DNA from 2 places in the Bordetella saccharivorans genome. Region 1 is predicted to be linked to the other one. Evidence: riboswitches for the same ligand, from Rfam matches in the RefSeq annotation. Region 1 holds a riboswitch; the other holds the start of a gene.
The links. Region 1 has a riboswitch for manganese ahead of ACKTT0_RS13840 (sodium:calcium antiporter). Riboswitches for the same ligand answer to the same signal wherever they lie in the genome.
Positions count from the first base shown of each region.

Region 2: it holds a riboswitch for manganese, as region 1 does, so the genes downstream of both, mntP (manganese efflux pump MntP) here and ACKTT0_RS13840 (sodium:calcium antiporter) in region 1, are expected to answer to the same signal.

Region 1 covers NZ_BAAFZO010000001.1:2,898,933-2,902,693, forward strand. The annotation lists gene ACKTT0_RS13825 (UbiH/UbiF/VisC/COQ6 family ubiquinone biosynthesis hydroxylase) at 1-183, opposite strand, end outside; gene ACKTT0_RS13830 (NINE protein) at 265-720, shown strand; gene ACKTT0_RS13835 (aminopeptidase P N-terminal domain-containing protein) at 749-2,092, opposite strand; yybP-ykoY riboswitch at 2,178-2,317, shown strand; gene ACKTT0_RS13840 (sodium:calcium antiporter) at 2,396-3,388, shown strand.
Region 2 covers NZ_BAAFZO010000001.1:697,477-701,237, reverse strand. The annotation lists gene groL (chaperonin GroEL) at 1-233, opposite strand, end outside; gene groES (co-chaperone GroES) at 265-552, opposite strand; gene ACKTT0_RS03355 (AAA family ATPase) at 741-1,286, opposite strand; gene mntP (manganese efflux pump MntP) at 1,370-1,936, opposite strand; yybP-ykoY riboswitch at 1,944-2,115, opposite strand; gene ACKTT0_RS03345 (bleomycin resistance protein) at 2,231-2,656, shown strand; gene ACKTT0_RS03340 (ATP-binding protein) at 2,737-3,761, opposite strand, start outside.

The DNA.
Region 1 (3,761 bases):
CAGCACGCGCGGGTCCGCGGCCGGCACGCCGGCCGCCGCCGCGCCGTCGGCGCGGGCGGGCGGGGTGCCGGCCAGCAGGGCGATGCGCTGCGGCCGGGGCGCGTGGCGCGCCAGCAGCAGCGCCAGCACGCGGCCGACGGGGCCGGCGCCCAGAATGGCGATGTCGTAGGCAGACTGGGTCATGACAGAATTCTACCGTCCACTACAATCGCAGGCGTCCGACGCCCGCTGGCGTTCCGCCACGCCATCATTGCCGCATCCGATATGTCGTCAGCCTCGTCCGCCGCTTCCGCTTCATCCCCGTCCCGCCCGCGCAGCAAGGTGGCGCTGGGCTTGCTGGCCTGCCTGTTCGGCTGGCTGGGCGCGCACTGGTGGTACCTGGGCCGCCGCCACGCGTGGCTGGTGACCCTGGCCGCTGTCGCGTGCCTGGCGGCGGCCACGCAGTTCCCGGTCTGGTACGACAACCCGGCCTTCTTCCTGGCATTCATCCCGATGATCGACGGCTTCATCGAGGGCGTGGTGTTCAGCCTGATGCCGGATGAAAAATTCGACCGGCTCTACAACCCGGGCCGGGGCCGGGTCACGCATACCGGCTGGGGGCCGGTGCTGGTGGCCATCTTCGGCACCCTGGTCGGCGCAATCGCCGGCATGTTCGCCATTGCCATGGTGGTGGTGTACACCTGGACCGCCATGGGCTGGCTGGACGGCTACGTGTTCTAGCGCCGCGGCGCGCAGCCCCGGTCCCGGTTCATTCCCGCATCAGGGCCTCGATTTCGCGCGCCTGCACCGGCACGCCGCGCGTCATCAGTTCGCAACCCTCGGCGGTGACCAGCGCATCGTCCTCGATGCGGATGCCGATGTCCCAGAACCGCCGCGGCACGTCGTCGGCTTCGCGCACATAGATGCCGGGCTCGATGGTCAGCACCATACCGGGCTCCAGGGCGCGCCATGGCCGTTCCGCGCCGGGCGCGGAGTCGCCGGCACGGTAGTCGCCGGCGTCGTGCACGTCCAGCCCCAGCCAGTGGCCGGTGCGGTGCATATAGAAGCGTGCGTACGCGCCGGATTCAAGCACGCCATCCAGGGTGCCCTGCAGCAGGCCCTCGTCCAGCATGCCCTGCGCCAGCACGCGGACGGCGGCGTCGTGCCCGTCGTTCCAACTGCGGCCCGGCGCCGTGGCCTGCACCGCGGCCTCCTGGGCCGCCGCCACCAGGTCGTACAGCGCCCGCTGCGGCCCGTTGAAACGGCCGTTGGCGGGGAACGTGCGGGTGATGTCCGCGGCATAGCTGTCGTACTCGCAGCCGGCGTCGATCAGCACCAGCTCGCCGTCGCGCAGCACCGCGTCGCCGGCCGCGTAGTGCAGCACGCAGGCATTGGCGCCGGTGGCCACGATGCCGGGGTAGGCGGGCGCCTGCGCGCCATGGCGACGGAATTCGTACAGCAGCTCGGCTTCCAGTTCGTATTCGTGCATGCCGGGACGCGCCGCCCGCATGGCGCGCGCATGGGCCCCCGCTGAAATGCGGGCGGCCTGGCGCATGGCGGCGATCTCGCCGGCGTCTTTTACCAGCCGCATGTCCGCCAGCAGCGGGCGCAGGTCCTGGATGCGCGCCGGCGGCCGGCGCCGGCCGCGTCCCTGTTGCTCGGCCTCGCCCTGCCAGCGGCGCAGCCGGCGTTCGACATGCCCGCCCGCCGCGAAGGGGCGGTACAGCGTCGGCTGGTCCAGCAGCAGGGCGGGCAGCATGTCGTCCAGTTCATCGATGGCATGGGCTTCGTCAAAGCCGTAACGTTCCATCGCCGCCTCGGGGCCGCAGCGGTAGCCTTCCCAGATTTCCTGCTCGGGGTGCTTGGCGCGGCAGAACAGAATGGCGCGATCGGAGGCGCCCGCCACCAGCACCAGCCACGCTTCGGGCTCGGTAAAGCCGGTCAGGTAGAAAAAATCGCTGTCATGGCGATAGGGGTATTCCGTATCGCGATTGCGCACGGCATGCGGCGCGGTCGCCAGGATGGCAATGCCGCCGCCGGCCGCGCGCAATTGCTCGGACAGGCGCCGGCGGCGGTCGGCGTAGGGGGCGATATCGACGGGCGGCAGGCTCATGGCGGGGGCGGGCGAGGCGGGAAACAGGGCCTACTTTACCGCGCCCGGGCGCTGGCGGGCTGGTCGGCCTGCTGCTACAATCCGCGCCACTGTCATTGGGGAGTAGCCATCCTTTGAATCCCCAAAGGAGTCAGCGTCAACAGACTTGGCGGTTTCGTACCCCATGGCGCTGACGGTTCCCGCGCAGTGGGCCCGCCCCACCGTGCGGTCCAGCCAGGCGAGACCTTTGGCCACGAGGCGTTCACCCTTGCCGGGCGAGCCGCATCGTCGTGCCATTGGTGTCTGCTCGTCCGGCTGCGTCCCATGTTTCTCACCCTGTTCCTGTTCTTCCTGTCGGCGCTGGTCATCTACTTCGCCTGCGAGTATTTCGTCAACGGCATCGAGTGGGTCGGCCACCGCTTCCAGCTGGGCGCCACCGCCACCGGCACCGTCCTGGCGGCTTTCGGCACGGCGCTGCCCGAAAGCGCCGTCACGTTCATGGCGGTGGTGTTCGGCACCACGCCCGAGCAGAAGGACATCGGCGTGGGCGCCGCCATGGGCGGTCCGCTGGTGCTGGCGACGCTGGCCTATGCGGTGGTGGGGCTGGCCTTGTGGCGCGGCGGACGCAGCGCGGCGCGCATCAATGCCGACCAGCAGCGCCTGGCGCGCGACCAGGCCTGGTTCATGGGCGTATTCGTGGTCAAGGTCGCCCTGGGGCTGTTGGCCTTTGCCTGGAAGCCCTGGCTGGGATTGCTGTTCCTGGGCGTCTACGCGCTGTATGTGCGGCGCGAGCTGGCCAATGACGAAGCCTGCCTGGACTGCGACGATCTCGAGCCGCTCAAGCTGCGCCCGCGCGATCCCGATCCGACCATGGCCTGGGCCTGTATCCAGACGGCGCTGGCGCTGCTGGTGATCGCCGCCGCCTCGCACGTGTTCGTGCGCCAGATCGAGCTGCTGGGCATCGCCTTGGGGGCCTCGCCGCACGTGGCCGCGCTGCTGCTCGCGCCGGTCGCCACCGAACTGCCGGAGATCATGAACGCGCTGATCTGGGTGCGGCAGGGCAAGGAGCGCCTGGCGCTGGCGAACATTTCCGGCGCCATGATGATCCAGGCCACCATTCCCAGCGCCCTGGGCATTTTCCTGACTCCCTGGCTGCTTGACGGCCCGCTGCTGGCGGCCGGCCTGTTCACCTTGCTGTCGATCGCGCTGCTGTGGCTGCGCTTCCGGCGCGCGGGCATGAGCGTGCCCGTGCTGTCCACGGTGGGCGGCTTCTACGGCTTGTTCGCGTTGTACCTGGGCTGGCATTTCGCACGCTGACGAGGCGGCGGCGTGTTGCACAAATGCGCGCAACAATGGGGAAAACCCTTGCCCGAGGCCGGAAATCCACGTAAAATCATCGTGTTTACATCATACGGAGTTGTTCTGTGAATACCGATTCCGGCGACAGTAGTCGATCTTGCATCGACGTCGCTGCCTGACAGGATCTCCGCAGAATCTCCTTCTGCCGCATCCTGCCAGTGCAGGGTGCGGTTCCGGTGGCAGGTCCTCTGCCGCCAGTTCCCGCAAAAAACCGCCTGAACCGTAGCTGTGCCATCGCAGCCGTGCGTGCTTGCGCGCTTGTCGCGCCCGTTCGTGCCGCTGCGCGGGCTTGCGCGTATTCGCACGAGCGCTCCCCGTTTCATTGGGAGGT
Region 2 (3,761 bases), 2.2 Mb from region 1:
GCGACGTCCTTGACCAGCTGGGCGCCGATGTTCTCGAACTTGTCCTTCAGTTCGATTTCCTTGGCAACCGACACGCCGTCCTTGGTGACGGTGGGGGCGCCGAACGAACGCTCGAGCACGACGTTGCGGCCCTTGGGGCCGAGGGTGGTTTTGACGGCATTGGCGAGGACGTTCACGCCGCGGACGATGCGGACGCGGGCGTCATCGCTGAACAGGACTTGCTTGGCAGCCATTGTGAGCTTCCTTCGAAAATTCGTTCAGAAATTACTGGATCACGGCGAGGATTTCTTCCTCGCGGATGACGAGCAGCTCTTCGCCATCGACTTTCACCGACTGGCCGGCATACTTGCCGAACAGCACCTTGTCGCCAGCCTTCAGGTCGACCGGCAGCACTTTGCCGTCTTCGGTCTTCTTGCCTGGGCCAACGGCCACGACTTCGCCTTGATCCGGCTTTTCGGCGGCGCTGTCGGGGATGACGATGCCCGAGGCAGTCTTGCGCTCGTTGTCCAGGCGTTTGACGATCACGCGATCGTGCAGGGGACGCAGGGCCATGAGGAACTCCTGTTTCTATATAGAAAGGGTGAAAATGATCGGTTTTCAGGCCGGGATGGGCTGTTAGCACTCACCGGCGGCGAGTGCTAATTATAGGGATGATGCCCACGGGTTCAAGGGGGGATGGGCCGGTTGTTACATTTTCGTGCGGGGGCGGCAGGGCTCACTGGATTTGAGCTGTCCCCGTTTCACTGCCCGCCAAGCCGGAACCCTTCGCTTTCCAACGCCGCCGCCACGCGCGCCAGCACGCTTTTCCGGTCATTGCCTTCGGTCGCCAGGACGTGTAGCTCGAGCGGGCCGAGCGCGGCGAACTGCTGGTGCAGCGCCGTGATGGGCGCGGGGTCGGCCAGCGTGTCGCCGCCGCGGTTGCGGCAGCGCTCGATCGCGGCCTGCAGGGGCGGGCGAAGCACGATGTAGTGGACCGGCAGGCTGAGCGCCGCAAACGCCCCGAGGAACCAGGGCCCGACAATGCCGTCGACGATGACGAAGTAACCGCCCCGGGCGTAGCGGGAGGCGGCATTTGCCAGGACATCGAGCACGACCTCGTTCTGCGCATGCGCTTCAGGAAGGTACGGTTGAATGGCCCCGTGCTTTATGAAACGCCAGAAATCGTCTGCATGGAGATGCACCTTCGACGATCCGCCCGAGGCTGCCAGGGCGGATGCCGTGGTTGTCTTGCCCGCGCCCGGCGGGCCGGTGAGGATGAGGATTTCACCGCTGCGATCGATGTTCACCAATGACTCCCACCTGAGTACGATCAGTCCAATTCATGCGCGGCTTCCGGGCGGCTCCGTGCCCCGATGCCCGGCGTCGGGCGCTACGCGGCCGATAGGTGCTCATACAGGATGGTCGCGCCTATCCCGATCAGGGCCAGGCCACCGAGCACTTCGGCACGCTTGCCGGCGACGGCGCCAATGAGGCGGCCCACCATGACGCCGATCGTGACCATCAGCAAGGTCGCAAGGCCGATGGCGACCGCGGTGATGAATATATTGTTGTCGATGAATGCCAGGCTCACGCCTACGGCCATTGCATCGATGCTGGTGGCAAAGCCGGTCGCCGCGAGCAGCCAGAATGAGTGGCGGGCTACGGGAGAAGCCGCCTCTTCATCTTCCTTGAAGGCATTGCGGATCATCATCAAGCCGAGCACGCAGAGCATGCCAAAGGCGATCCAGTGGTCCCAGGCCTCGACATGCCTGGCGGCCGCCGAGCCCAACGCCCAGCCCGCGACTGGCGTCAATGCTTCGATCACGCCGAAGATCAAGCCAGTACGAAGCGCCTCCGCAAAACGAGGCTTGTGCAAGGACGCGCCCTTGCTGACGGCCGCCGCGAAGGCGTCCGTCGACATGGCGAAAGCAAGGATGATCGTGGAAAGCGCATTCATCGGGAGTATCCGGCCGGGCGAGATCGCATAGGTACGTCCATATCGCCCGGCGAAACTATGGAGCACCGATGGTCTCGCCAAGCCCAGCGGGCCGCCTGCGCCATGGCCAAGGCGGCCAAGAGTGTTGACGCAGGCCCTTTGTCATGGACAAAAGGAGGCTACTCCCCAAGGAAGAAGCGCATTTTACATTACTGCATGCGCCGCGCTCGCGCCGCCGGGTTGTCCAGGCGCGACGGACAGCCGAGTCCTGCGGCGCATTATCATGGCGCACTCAAGAAAACGGACCACACCACCATGGAAGAACTACGCCGCGCCCGGATGGTGCCGGAATTGCTGGTCAGCGACCTGTCGCGCAGCCTGGCGTTCTGGATGGACCTCTGCGGTTTCGAGATCGCTTATCGCCGCGAGGCCGAGGGCTTTGTGTACCTGGACCTGGATGGCGCGCAATTCATGCTGGAAGAGCGGCGCGGCGATGCTTACTGGATCACCGGGCCGCTCGAGGCGCCGCTGGGCCGGGGAATCAACTTCGAGATCAAGGTCGCGTCGATCGAGCCGCTGCTGCAAAGGCTCGCGGCCGCTGGCTGGCCGTTGTACCGGCAGCAAGAGGAGCGCTGGTACCGCAGTGATGCGATCGAGGTGGGCGTGCGCCAGTTCCTGGTGCAAGACCCGGACGGATATCTGTTGCGCTTCTCGGCCAGGATAGGCGAGCGGGCGGCCTGACCGGTTTCGCGGGCGGCGGTTTGCCGCGCCGGCGCGCAGGCGGGCATGACCGGCGGGAGTACGTCCGTATCTGCTGGCCGTCAGGCCTGGGGCCTGACTGGAATCTCCAGCTCCGCGGCCAGGCCGCCTCCGGCGCGCGGCCGCAAGTGCAGGCTGCCGCCGAAGCGTTCCATGATGGCGCGCACGATGGATATCCCCAGCCCCGCGCCGTCCTTGCGCTGCCGGCCCTGGTCGCCGCGCCAGAAGCGCCTGCCGATCCGGGCGGCCTGCGCCATGTCCAGGCCGGGGCCGCGGTCCGCCACGGCCAGGCGGCAGCGCTGCGCTGCGTGGTCAAAGGTCACGCTGATGTCGACCATGGCGTCTTTCGGCGAGTAGCGCAGCGCGTTGTCCACCAGGTTGCGCAGCGCGGCTTCGAGCATCGACCTGGGGACCGGGGTGGCGGCGTCGCGGCCATCGAGCGTCAGGGCCAGGCGCTTGCGGTCGTCGGCGCGCGCCTGCGCCAGCACGTGCTCGACTGCCGCGCACACCGACGGGCAGCCGTCGACGCCTTCGGTGGATGCCTCGGCCCACGCCAGCGCCATCATCTGGTCGAGGGTGCGCCGCAACCGGCGTACGCCTTCCTCGGCGCTGCGCAGAGAGGCTTCCGATTCTTCGCCTTCGGTCAGGCGGACGACCTGCAGGTGCGTGTCGATGACGGTCAGCGGGGTGCGCAGTTCGTGCGCGGCGGCGTCGGTAAAGGCGCGCTGGCTGGCCAGTGTCTGCGCCAGCCGCGCCAGCAGGCCGTTCATGGCGTCCAGGACCGGGCGCAATTCGGCCGGCGCGGGGTCAACCGCGATGGGCGTGGTGTCGTGCGTGTCCTTGGCGCGCAGCTGCCGGCGCAGGGCATCCAGCGGGGCCAGCCCGCGCCCGATGCCGATCCACAGCGCTGCCAGGCCGCCGAACAGGGCGATCAAGAACGGCACGCCGGCCGCGCACAGCAGCTCATTGACCAGGGTGTCGCGCTGGTCGACCCGGTCGGCCGTCGTGATCTGGTAGCCATTGGCGCGCAGCACATAGATGCGCCACAGGTTGCCCCGCACTTCGCGGGTGCTGTAGCCCGACGGCA